2 regions of the Nosocomiicoccus massiliensis genome follow, and region 1 is predicted to be linked to the other one. Evidence: predicted binding sites of a transcription regulator. Region 1 holds the regulator's gene; the other holds the start of a gene.

What was found. The regulator CtsR, encoded in region 1, represses protease genes until heat stress. The targets are predictions, from matches to a motif close to ATGGTCAATAAAGGTCAAACA.
Region 2: a site for CtsR is predicted at 4,771-4,791, ahead of clpB (ATP-dependent chaperone ClpB). Genes of this name have one in related genera too.

The regions. Positions count from the first base shown of each region.
Region 1 is NZ_CP136964.1:1,054,714-1,061,230, reverse strand. Features, by position in the region: gene CJ229_RS05540 (NupC/NupG family nucleoside CNT transporter) at 1-1,181, opposite strand, end outside; gene CJ229_RS05535 (CtsR family transcriptional regulator) at 1,364-1,828, shown strand; gene CJ229_RS05530 (UvrB/UvrC motif-containing protein) at 1,833-2,333, shown strand; gene CJ229_RS05525 (hypothetical protein) at 2,305-3,321, shown strand; gene CJ229_RS05520 (ATP-dependent Clp protease ATP-binding subunit) at 3,325-5,769, shown strand; gene radA (DNA repair protein RadA) at 5,900-6,517, shown strand, end outside.
Region 2 is NZ_CP136964.1:1,600,882-1,607,398, forward strand. Features, by position in the region: gene CJ229_RS08390 (DegV family protein) at 1-46, opposite strand, end outside; gene CJ229_RS08395 (Cof-type HAD-IIB family hydrolase) at 48-878, opposite strand; gene CJ229_RS08400 (metal-sulfur cluster assembly factor) at 981-1,289, shown strand; TPP riboswitch at 1,380-1,467, shown strand; gene thiT (energy-coupled thiamine transporter ThiT) at 1,497-2,045, shown strand; gene CJ229_RS08410 (IS256 family transposase) at 2,314-3,498, opposite strand; gene CJ229_RS08415 (undecaprenyl-diphosphate phosphatase) at 3,869-4,702, opposite strand; gene clpB (ATP-dependent chaperone ClpB) at 4,875-6,517, shown strand, end outside.

The DNA of each region.
Region 1 (6,517 bases):
AATACAGATACGAGAGACGCACCGTATACAAGTTTTAAACCGAATTTCGCAATAAGGTCACCAGATTTTGCGTGGATACCTTTAACAGTACCTACGATAATTCCAATCGAACCGAAGTTAGCGAACGAAACTAAGAATACTGAAACCATTGCTTGAGTACGAGGTCCAAAAGTATCTTTAATTGCTTGTAAGTTTTCCATCGCAACGAATTCGTTTGTAACGAGTTTTGTTGCCATTAAAATACCAACTTCATGCGCTTCAGCAACTGGCACACCAATTAATACAGCAAGTGGCATTAAGATGTAACCGAGTATATCTTGGAACGTAAATACCAATCCAGGAATCGCTAAGAATAAGTTATTTAAGATTGCGATAAGCGCGTTAAATGCGATCAGCATCGCTGCTACGATAACCGCGATTAAAGCACCTTGTAAAATGTAGTCACTTAAAATTTGGAAGAATGACTTCCCTTGGTCAGGGTTAGACTCTGATGCAGTATAGTTTTCTTCCTCAGGTACATCATACGGGTTAATAATATGTATGATGATGTAAACGCTGAATAAGTTCAGCACAATTGCCGTGATGACGTACTCTGGTTGTAATAGTGTCATGTATGCTGCAACCATCGATAGAGAAATAGAACTCATCGCTTGCGCTGCGAGTGTATACAGACGTTGTTCGCCAAGTAAAGGTACTTGGTTTTTTAATGAAACGAATACTTCTGATTGTCCAAGGAACATCGAAGCTGCACCGTTATAAGACTCAATAAATGGCATACCAGTAATTTTTGATAAAATCCATCCTAAGCCGTGGATGATTGCTGGTAAGATTTTAAAGTATTGTAAAATACCGATTAATGCCGAAACTACGATGATAGGAATTAATACGTTAAAGAAGAATACAAATTGTCCTTCACCATTTGCGTCAACGAGTAACGGTCCGAATACGAAGCTCGTACCGACGCCTGCATATTCAAGTAATTTACCGAATCCAAACGCGAGCCCATCGACTACTTTACGTCCGCCACCTGTAGATAGAATTAAAAAGGCAAATGCGAATTGTAATGCGAGTAGTAACAGTATTTGTTTCCACTTTTTAAATGCGAGTTTTTTATCAGAACTTGCAATCCACGCTAAGAAGAACGTAACTGCTATACCGATAATTCCCCATACTATGTTCATATAACACACCTCTATAAAATTTATGACGTTATTCCATTATTATAACTGTTGTGTATATTGTATGTAAAGAATGTTCAATGATTTGAAAGATGAATTAAAACATATGGATAAGCATCCAAATTGATTAAAATAGGTCAAATAGGTTATACTATAGTCAAAGAAGGTCAAAAAGAGGTGGTTCTATGCGAAATATGTCGGATATTATCGAGGCTTATCTGAAACAAAAAATTGAGGAGTCTCATAATGAGCGCGTTGAAATTAAACGTGCGCAAATCGCTGAGAAATTCGATTGTGTTCCGTCGCAACTAAACTATGTCATTAAAACACGTTTTACAAACGAACTTGGTTATATCGTTGAAAGTAAACGTGGTGGCGGTGGGTACATTAGAATTACTAAAATTGAAACTCACGCTAAAGCAGACTATTTAGAACATATACTTGGGTTAATTGGGGATAGACTCTCTCAAATCAATGCGCAACATTTAATACAGTCTATGTATGACCGAGAAGTGATTACATATAACGAAGCACGTATTATGGATCGCATTATTTTAAGAGAGACGCTATTAATCGATTTACCTGAACGAGATATATTACGCGCACATATTATGCGCAACATTATTGAAGCAATATTATACGAGGAGTGATTGAATGCGGTGTGAAAGATGTCTTAAACGTGAGGCGATGATTCATGTGGCGGTCAGTCAAAACGAACATAAAAACGAACTATTTTTATGCCAAGAGTGCGCGCATGAATTATTTAATCAAAGCGTTGAAGACCAAGACCACAATCACTTAAATAATTTTATGTTACACGCACAATCTGAAATGAGAACGTGTCATCATTGTGGATCTACATTAAAAACAATCGTCGACATGGGTCGATTCGGATGTGAACACTGTTATGAAACATTTGGAAGTGATATTCACCAGATGATTAACCGTGTACAACATTTAAAAGATCGTCACGTCGGTAAAGTGCCGAAATCGTACGAATTATATTTAAAACAAGAAGAAAAAATCGAAAGACTCGAAGAAAAGTTAAACGTATTGATTAAAACGCAAGCGTTTGAAGAAGCTGCAGTTGTGAGAGATGAAATCAAAGCGTTAAAGGAGGGTGGTAATGGTGAAGACGAGCCCCTGGCTGAATAACAGCACACATCCACCGATTGAAATGTCGTCTCGCATTCGCCTTGCGCGTAATGTCGAAGGCTTAAATTATCCGCATCTTATTAAGGATGACAAAGAGTACGCACCGATTATAGAGACGATTACAACAGACTATCCGGAGTTTAACGTCATACACATGAATGAGTTAACGGATATCGAAAAAGAACTAATGAACGAAAAGTTTTTAATCAGTAAACTGTTTAAAAATCGTGGTGTGACACTGATTGTCAGTGAAGATGAAACGACGTCGATTATGATCGGAGAAGAGGATCATATTCGTATTCAAGTTGTAAATGTCGGACGTTCGCTTGAAGAACTGTATGAGGTGGCATCTGACATTGATGATGCGCTAGAAAAAGATTTAACGTATCAATTCGATCGTCAGTACGGATATAAGACGGCGTGTCCGACGAATGTTGGAACGGGACTTCGTGCGTCTGTGATGCTTCACTTACCAGCCTTAACGAGAAATAAACGAATTAAACGTCTACGTGACGTCCTCACGCGTATGGGATACACGCTTCGTGGTATATACGGAGAAGGGACACATCCAGTTGGAGATGTTTATCAACTTTCGAACCAAGTGACGTTAGGTTTAAGTGAGTTAGAGATTATCCATCATCTCGAGGAAATTAAAGAACAAATTATATTTGAAGAAACTCGAATGAGAGATTGGTTTTATCAAAATCGTGCGTTGACAGTGAGAGATACTGTATTTCAATCATATGGATTATTAAAGTATGCAGAGCAAATGTCATTAGAAGAAGCAGCAATGCACTTAAGTCATTTAAAATATGGCGTCGATATGGGAATTTTAGAAATCGAAAACTTTGAATTTCAAACGATATTAAATCAAATACAACGTGCATTTGTGCGTCAAAGTATAGAGTCGGTAGAACCCGCATATATCGATGCAGCAGAAAATAAAGCGCGTGCCACAATTTTAAAACGGCGCTTAGGAGGTATTTAATCTATGTTATTTGGTAAATTAACTGAACGTGCACAACGCGTATTAGCGTATGCACAAGAAGAAGCGATTCGCTTAAAACATTCAAATATAGGAACAGAGCACTTACTACTTGGTCTCGTGCGAGAACAAGAAGGTATCGCAGCAAAAGTTTTACAAGCTTTTGATATTACAGAACCATTAATAGAAAAAGAAATTAGTAAATTCGTGACAGAGGGTACAGAAACGCCAGTCAGCCTTCAATACACACCGCGTGCAAAACGCGTCATCGAATTATCTATGGATGAAGCACGAAAATTACACCATAATTTCGTTGGAACAGAGCATTTATTACTCGGGTTAATACGTGAAAGTGAAGGTATCGCAGCACGCGTTTTATCTTCTCTCGGTTTAAACATCACGCGCGCACGAGCGATGGTCATTCGAATGCTCGGGAACCCGCAGATGTATAAGTCACAAGAAGCAAAACCTGAAACAGATACGCCAACACTTGACGGTCTTGCGACAAACTTAACAAAAAAAGCAGAAGATGGGCGTTTAGATCCAGTCATCGGTCGATCAGATGAAATTACACGAGTCATCGAGGTGTTATCACGCCGTACAAAAAACAATCCGGTATTAATCGGTGAGCCAGGGGTCGGTAAAACGGCTGTCGCGGAAGGACTTGCGCAAAAAATCGTTAAAAACGAAGTGCCGTCAACGTTAAAAGATAAACGCGTCATGATGCTCGATATGGGTACAGTCGTTGCAGGTACTAAGTACCGCGGTGAATTCGAAGAACGCATGAAAAAAGTCGTCGATGAAATTAAAAAATCAGGAAACGTAATTTTATTTATCGATGAAATGCATACGTTAATCGGAGCAGGTGGTGCGGAAGGTTCAGTAGATGCATCTAACATTTTAAAACCGTCTCTATCTAGAGGAGAAGTTCAAGTCATCGGTGCGACAACGTTAGAAGAATATCGTAAATATATCGAAAAAGACGCAGCACTCGAACGTCGTTTCCAACCTGTAATGGTCGACGAACCGTCAGTTGAGGACACTATTTTAATTTTAAAAGGACTACGTGACCGTTACGAAGCGCATCACAGTGTGACAATTACTGATGAAGCACTCGAAGCAGCAGCGGTTATGTCAAACCGCTACGTTCAAGATCGTTTCTTACCAGATAAAGCAATTGACTTAATCGATGAAGCATCTTCAAAAGTGCGTTTAAAATCACATATGTCACCACCAGATTTAAAAGATTTAGAAGATCAGCTAGAAAAAGTAAAACAAGAGAAAAACGCAGCTGTACAATCTCAAGAATTTGAAGTAGCAGCGAAATACCGCGATGACCAAACGAAAATCGAAGAGAAGCTTCAACAGTTAGAAAACGACTGGAAGAACGCGCAATCGTCAGACAAACAAAAAGTAACGCGCGAAGACATTGAACTTGTCATTTCAAAAATGACGGGCATTCCACTGCAAAAAATTGCAGAAGAAGAGTCAGAGCGACTGTTAAACTTAGAGAAAATTCTACACGACAGAGTCATCGGTCAAAATGAAGCGGTAGAATCAATTTCTAAAGCAGTACGCCGTGCACGTGCAGGGCTTAAAAATCCTGAACGCCCAATCGGTAGTTTCATCTTTTTAGGACCGACAGGTGTCGGTAAAACAGAGCTTGCAAAAGCACTGTCTGAAGCACTTTTCGGTGAAGATGACGCGATGATTCGTATCGATATGTCTGAATATATGGAAAAACATAGCGTTTCTAGACTCGTCGGTTCACCTCCAGGATATGTTGGATATGACGACGGTGGTCAATTAACAGAACGCGTGCGTAGAAAACCATATTCACTCATCTTATTCGATGAAATTGAAAAAGCACACCCAGACGTATTTAATATGTTACTTCAAGTGTTAGATGACGGACGTCTTACAGATTCAACAGGTCGTACAGTCGACTTTAGAAATACAGTCATCGTCATGACATCTAACGTCGGAGCGACTGAGTTACGAGACAACAAATTCGTAGGATTCGGCTCTCAAGAAGCTTCAGAAGACTACGAAACAATTCGCAATACGATGATGAAAGAACTTAAAAACACGTTTAGACCAGAATTCATAAACCGTGTCGACGATATCATCGTATTCCACAGCTTAGAAAAAGAACATCTAGAAGAAATCGTTTCTCTTATGATTAAAGACTTAAATGCGCGTCTAAAAGACCGTGACATTCAAGTTGAATTAACAGACAGCGCAGTAAAAGCACTCGTCGATGACGGGTACGACAAAGAATTTGGTGCGCGACCATTAAATAGAAGTATTCAAAAGAATATTGAAGACACGTTAAGTGAAGCGATATTAAGTGGACAAGACTTAGTAGGTAAAACGGTGTCTGTCGATTATAAAGACGACGCATTTAAAGTCGACACAGGATCGCTTGAAAAGACAACTGAAAATGCATAAATAGATGTCGAGGGTTTAGAGCTTGTTATAATGCTCTAAACCCTTTTATATCATATGTACGGTACTTTCATAATTGTTTAGAAAATTATATAATAGTGAGTAATTAAACCGAGGAGGTTAACGTTTACAAATGGCAAAAACAAAAACAGTATTTGAATGTTTAGCATGCGGATTCGAATCTCCAAAATGGTACGGTCGATGTCCAAACTGTGGGGCATGGAACCAAATGGAAGAGTCGCTTGTACATAAAGAAACGAAAGCATCTGGACGCGGCACACTCGGTAAAGTAACCGATGAAAAAACACGTGCGACCCAGTTATCACGTGTGACGAAAAAAGAGTCGCCACGTACAAAAACGAAGAGTGGCGAGTTTGACAGAGTACTTGGTGGTGGGATTGTCGATGGTTCTCTTATTTTAATTGGAGGAGATCCAGGGATTGGAAAGTCGACGATTTTATTACAAACGGCACTCACACTTGCGGAAGATTACGACGTATTATACGTCTCAGGTGAGGAATCTCTGGAACAAATTAAAATGCGTGCAGACCGAATTACGACAGATGCGTCGAATTTAAACGTATACGCAGAAACGAATTTATTTTATATCCACGACGAGATCAATAAATTAAATCCAGACTTTTTAATTATTGACTCCATTCAAACAGTATTTCATCCAGATATTACAAGTGCACCAGGAAGTGTGTCTCAAGTACGTGAATGTACACAGTCAATTATGAATATCGCAAAA
Region 2 (6,517 bases), 550 kb from region 1:
CGAAATCTAAACTGATGTCTGAACAGCTATCTACTAATAATTTCATATTATAACTCCTTATATTCAATATTTAAGTTAAAGTAATCATTTAAATATCGACCGACACCGTCGTTGTTGTTATCAAACGGCGTGACGTCTTTAGCGATATCTTTTAATTCATCGATTGCGTTTTTCATAGCGACACCATGACTGACGTACTCGATCATTTGAAGATCGTTGTCTTCATCTCCAAATGCGATTGTACGAGACTCATCTAAGTTTAAAGCATCTAATACATATTTGATACCTGTCGCTTTTGAGACACCTTTTTTGATAATCTCGATGATCGCAAGTTGTGGTGCCCACTGCCTATGTGCAAGTGTTTCAGCATACACATTATCAAATGCGTGACGAATATAATCGATGCGGTCTTCAGTTGTTTTAATGAGAAGTGACGTTGCTTCTTCTGGCATATTATCACGTAAGTCACCTGCGACTTTTTTAGGGTCTCCCATATAAAACTCATCCATTAAGACGCTGTCGTGATATTGGAAGTATAAATCATCACGAACTTCTGCGACAATGTTTTTAATGTCGTATTTATCGATATGTACGACGATATCCTCGATAACATCTTGAGGTAATGTTTCTTGTAATGTTTTAAATTCAAAATCTAATGGGTGGTGCACGAATGCACCGTTAAAGTTAACGATTGGTGTGTTTAATCGTAACTCTTTATAGTAAGGAACTGACGCACGATACGGTCGCCCCGTAGTAATCATGACGTAGTGTCCTTGTCTTTTTAATTCTTGAACGACACGATTTGTATAGTCTCCAATTGTATTTTCATCAGTGAGTAACGTGCCGTCTAAATCTAAACATATAAGATACGGTTTCATGAAAATCATCCTTTCGACTACTTTAATAATAGCATTATTATTCACTAGTTGTTTAATATTTGTTATATTGAATATACGATAATATATGCGAGGTGACAGAATATGGATAAAGCAATGGAAGAAAGCATGCTCGGTGCGTTAGAAAACGTTATTGACCCAGAGCTCGGTATAGATATTGTAAACTTAGGTTTAGTTTACGGTGTGTTTTTAGATGAAGATGGTAATGCGGGTGTTGAAATGACACTTACGTCAATGGGGTGCCCGATGGGTCCAGAGATTGTACAAATGGTTGAAGAATCATTATTAGAATTACCGGAAGTTAAAAACGTGAACGTTCAAATTGTTTGGAATCCACCTTGGACAAAAGATAATATGTCACGTTATGCGAAGATCGCTTTAGGTGTATCATAATATTTAAGCGCTCAACATTATGTTGAGCGCTTTTTAATTTCTAAAAGAGAGTTGATAGGAAAGTGTGTTTACAATATACTATTAATTGCTATGAATCATAAGGGGTGCATAATTGCTGAGATTATACCCTTGAACCTGTTGAGGTAATTCTCGCGAAGGAATATGATACGCGATTGATTCATAAGTAAACTTTTAGGAAGTGTATTTATGACAAGATCTAATGACAAGCTCGTCGTAATGATGGAAATTGCGATATTAGCTGCATTAAGTATGGGAATCGACTGGATCGATTCTGCATTCAAAATTGGGCCGTACAGCTTTAGTTTTTCAATGGTACCAATTTTAATTCTTGCGATTAGACGTGGAGTCGGCGCAGGGGTGCTCGGAGGTTTAATCTGGGCGATTTTACAAATTGTAACAGGAGATGCGGCAGGGAACTACATACATCCGGTACAATTTATTTTAGAATATCCACTCGCATTCGGTATTCTCGGAGTTGCTGGAGTGGCATCTAAGTATAGAAACTTAGTATCAATTGTTGCATTTTCATTTTTAGCGATTCTGTTACGTTACACGATGCACTTTTTTGCAGGGTGGATTTTCTGGGGGATTTACGCACCAGAAGGCCAACCAGCTTGGTTATATAGCTTAATTGCTAATGGTACAACGTTCTTAATTAATACGACAGTATGTATAGCAATTGTTATTATTTTATACTCAGTCGCAAAGCGATTATTTGTACCAGAAGAAAGATAAAAAATACCAGTCGAACTTAAAAAGTTCGGCTGGTTTTTTATTTTAACGTAAATTAGATTTACATGAACGACTTTTATTTTTCGTTGACGTTTAGATTCTTTTTGTTCATGAAATGATTAAGATGTTTACATAAAGTCATTTTGCGTGAACGCGTGCTTCATCTTGTTAACGAATAGGTAAAATGCATGAACGAAATAGAGTTCTCGTTAACAGAAAAACGAATTGCGGGTCAAGTCTTAAATATTGTGTAAAATAAAAAATCTCTCTGTTATTCTTTAGCTTCCACGAACGCGCTCACTTTTCTATTTGTTTCTTTATAGGCTTCATTCGCATCAAGAAGAAGTGCGCCAATTAAACGAAATGCAGACTCGATATTTGGAAATACTCTAACAACGCGCTCACGACGTCTTAACTCACTATTTAGTCGTTCGAGTGCGTTTGTACTTTTTAAAAACTTTTGTCTAGCCGCTGGACACATTAAACATTGAATCGCATCGTCAAATCCACTTTCTAAAATTTCTACCGCGTGATTAAATCTTGGATCCTCTGATACAAAGTCTAAAAACTTCTCTTTTGCTTCTCGTGCATGTTGGGGTGTTGTCGTATGAAAAATCTCTCTCAATAATTGACGCGCAACAGTTGAACCTTTTTTAGGCATTACATTCGTAATGTTTCTTAAGAAATGGACTGTGCATCTTTGCCAAGGTGTGCCCGGAAACTCTTCTTGAATCGCCTGCTTTAAACCTTGATGTGAATCTGAAGTAATGAGTTCTGGTTGTGTTAATCCACGATTTTTTAAGTCACGTAAAAAGTGTCCCCAGTGATTCTTACTCTCAGCATCATCCACTTTAAACCCAAGTACTTCACGATGACCATCTACACCAATACCGAGCGCAATATACACAGCTTTAGAGACGATTCTATGATTCTCACGTACTTTAATATACATCGCATCTACTGATACATATTTAAATATATTGTGTGTTAATGAACGCTCCGCGAAGTCTTGGATTTCTGGATTTAATCGTTTCATCACGTTAGATACGAATGATTTCGAGACACTTTCTCCGACTAGTTCTTCCACAATTTTAGTGACTTTACGCGTAGACACACCGCTGACTACCATTTCAATCAAAGAAAGCACGAGCGCCTGGTCCTTTCTTTGCCACTTCTCAAATACCTGTGGTGAAAACTCTCCGGAACGTGTTCGTGGGACTTCGAGTTCAATTTTTCCAACTAACGTTGTGAACCCTCGGCGATAACTGCCATTACGATAGTCTTTTCGACTACTGTTTCTTTCATATGAGCCAATACCCATGTATTCATCTCGTTCTTCTTGCATCACTTGATTTAACACTAAAGTTAGAAGACCCTTAGTCATTTCATTAAGGTTACTTCCAGAGATATCCTCTAGAATTTTTTTCATATCTACTGTAAAATTAAGTTGAGTCATTTGTATTCTCTCCCTGTTAATTTTTGTTGGTAACTAAATTATAACAGAGAATGCGATGGCTCTTTTTTCTATTTTACACAATTATATGGACGTAACTGAATTGCGTTAAATTAAATGTGCTAACGGGGTCTTCAGCACATCTCCGACCTATCTTCAGATGAAAAACCTCGTGAATTTTGATTTGCGTAAAATTAATTGCATGGTCGTTTACGTAATTACGTGTTGTGTAAAATTGTTTTTCATCTTTTAACTTAAATTCGATTTGCGTTAAACGAGCCTCTGTTTCATTAACACAAATCGCGTAATTGTCAAACTAATCGAGTGGTCGTTTACACAAAAGCATTTTGCGTTAAATTAAGCAATCACTCGTTTACGATAACACGATAAATTGGTACATAATCGCAAATATACCTGCTGCGAAGCAGTAGTAACTGAAATATATGAGGCGACCACTCGTTAATGCACCTTCTAGTAATTTAAACCCGATATACGTCGCGATTATTGTAACGACGAATGATGCAAGGTAAGGAACGAGTAGTGTGTCGAGCATCGGATCAGTCGCGATATCTGAAATCGATAATATTGCCGTACCAAGTGACACTGGTATATATAGTAAGAATACAAATCTTAATGCGTTTTTCTTCTCAAGTCCAACTGCCATCGAACCGACGAGTGTCGCACCGCTTCGGCTAATTCCTGGAATTAACGCCACACATTGTGAGAGACCGACGATGATGGAATCTTTAACAGTTAATTCACCGTCACGTTTAACACCTGATTTATTTTTTATAAACCATAGAGCAGTCCCTGTAACGAGAAGCATTAACCCTACAAAACCAATCGATACATTATCTCCAATAACATCTTTTAGTAAAAATCCTAAAACTCCAACAGGTATTGTTGCGATAATTAAGTAAATAACATATTTAAAATCCGTCGTTGCTTCTATATCTCTATCTTTTTTAAATACGTATCGTAAAAAGTTTTTCGCAATTTCATAAATATCTTTCCAATATATGAACAACACCGCAATGAGTGAAGCAGTGTTTAAAAATATTTCAAACGATAAACCACTCGCTTCAATTCCAAAAAGTTCACGCGCCATTACTAAATGACCACTCGAAGAGACAGGAATTGGTTCGGTTAACCCTTGTAATATCCCTAAGAATATATATTTAATCAGTTCTATTATATCGATATCCATGATTTAAAGTCCTCCTAATCAATATTACAACTATAGTACAAAGTGATATATAAATAAAGCGAAAATAAATAGTCAAAAAAGGTCAAAAACTTGAGTGAAACGCTTGAAAATAAAATATAACGATGTATAATATAAGTATAGTCAAAATTGGTCAAACACTTGAGGTGAGGAAATGGATATCAATAAAATGACTTTTAAAGTGCAGTCAATCATCGAACGTGCACAACAAATTTCAGTTGAACATAAAATTCAAACGATTGAACTCGCTGCTGTATTAAAAGCATTATTTACAGTCAGTGATTCAATGGCAAAAGATATTTTACAACGCGCAAATATTAATGTAGATGAATTGATTAAACAATATGATGAAAAACTCAAAAGTTTTATCAAAGTAGAAGGAGACAACGTTCAGTATGGGCAATATATGTCTCAAGGATTTAGTCGCTTAATTAGTGAAGCAGAAAAAGTAATGGGAGATATGAACGATGAATATATCTCTCAAGAACATCTTTTACTCGCTGCATTAAATGTAGACGACACATTAAAAGCACAAATTGGAAATAAAGATACAATCGTAAAAGAAATCATTAAAAAGATTAGAGGAGGAAAACACGTGACGACTCAAAATCCAGAAGTTCAATATGAAGTATTACAAAAATACGGTCGTGACCTTGTCGAAGAAGTACGTAAAGGTAATATGGATCCTGTGATCGGTAGAGATGAGGAAATCCGTAACACGATTCGTATATTAAGTAGAAAACGTAAAAACAACCCAGTATTAATTGGTGAACCGGGTGTCGGTAAAACTGCAATCGTTGAAGGGCTCGCACAGCGTATCGTTCGTGGAGACGTGCCAGATTCACTAAAGAATAAAACAATTTTTGAATTAGATTTAGCAGCACTCGTAGCAGGTGCAAAATTCCGAGGGGAATTTGAAGAGCGCTTAAAAGCAGTATTAGAAGAAATCAAAGAAGCAGACGGTAGAATTTTATTATTCATCGATGAAGTACACATGCTCGTTGGTGCAGGTAAAACAGATGGGGCAATGGACGCTGGTAATATGCTTAAGCCGATGTTATCACGCGGTGAACTCCATATGATTGGTGCAACGACGTTAAATGAGTACCGTGAATATATCGAAAAAGACTCTGCATTAGAGCGTCGTTTCCAAAGAGTACTCGTTAGTGAACCGACAGTCGACGACACAATTTCAATTTTACGTGGTCTGAAAGAACGTTATGAAGTACACCACGGGGTAAGAATCACAGACCGTGCGTTAGTTGCTGCAGCAGAATTGTCAGACAGATATATTACAGAACGATTTTTACCAGATAAAGCCATCGACTTAGTCGATCAGGCGAGTGCAACAATTCGTACAGAAATGGGATCTAACCCAACTGAACTCGACCAAATCAATCGTAAAGTAATGCAGATGGAAATCGAAGAACAAGCATTATTAAAAGAGGACGACCCAGTATCTAAAGCACGTTTAGAAGAACTTCAAAAAGAACTTGCTGATGCGAGAGAAGCACAACAATCTCTAACTGCAAGAGTAGAGCGTGAACGTGAGCAAATTAGCGGAGTATCTCGTAAACGTGAAGAAATCGATAAAGCGCGCCAAGAATTAGAGGAAGCAGAAAGCAACTATCAATTAGAGCGTGCTGCTGAACTTCAGCACGGTATTATTCCGAAACTTCAAGCAGAGTTAAATGCTCTTGAAGCAGAACTTCATGACGAAACAGACGGTAAAGACCGTATTATCCGTGAAGTTGTTACAGATGAAGAAATCGGTATGATCGTATCACAATGGACAGG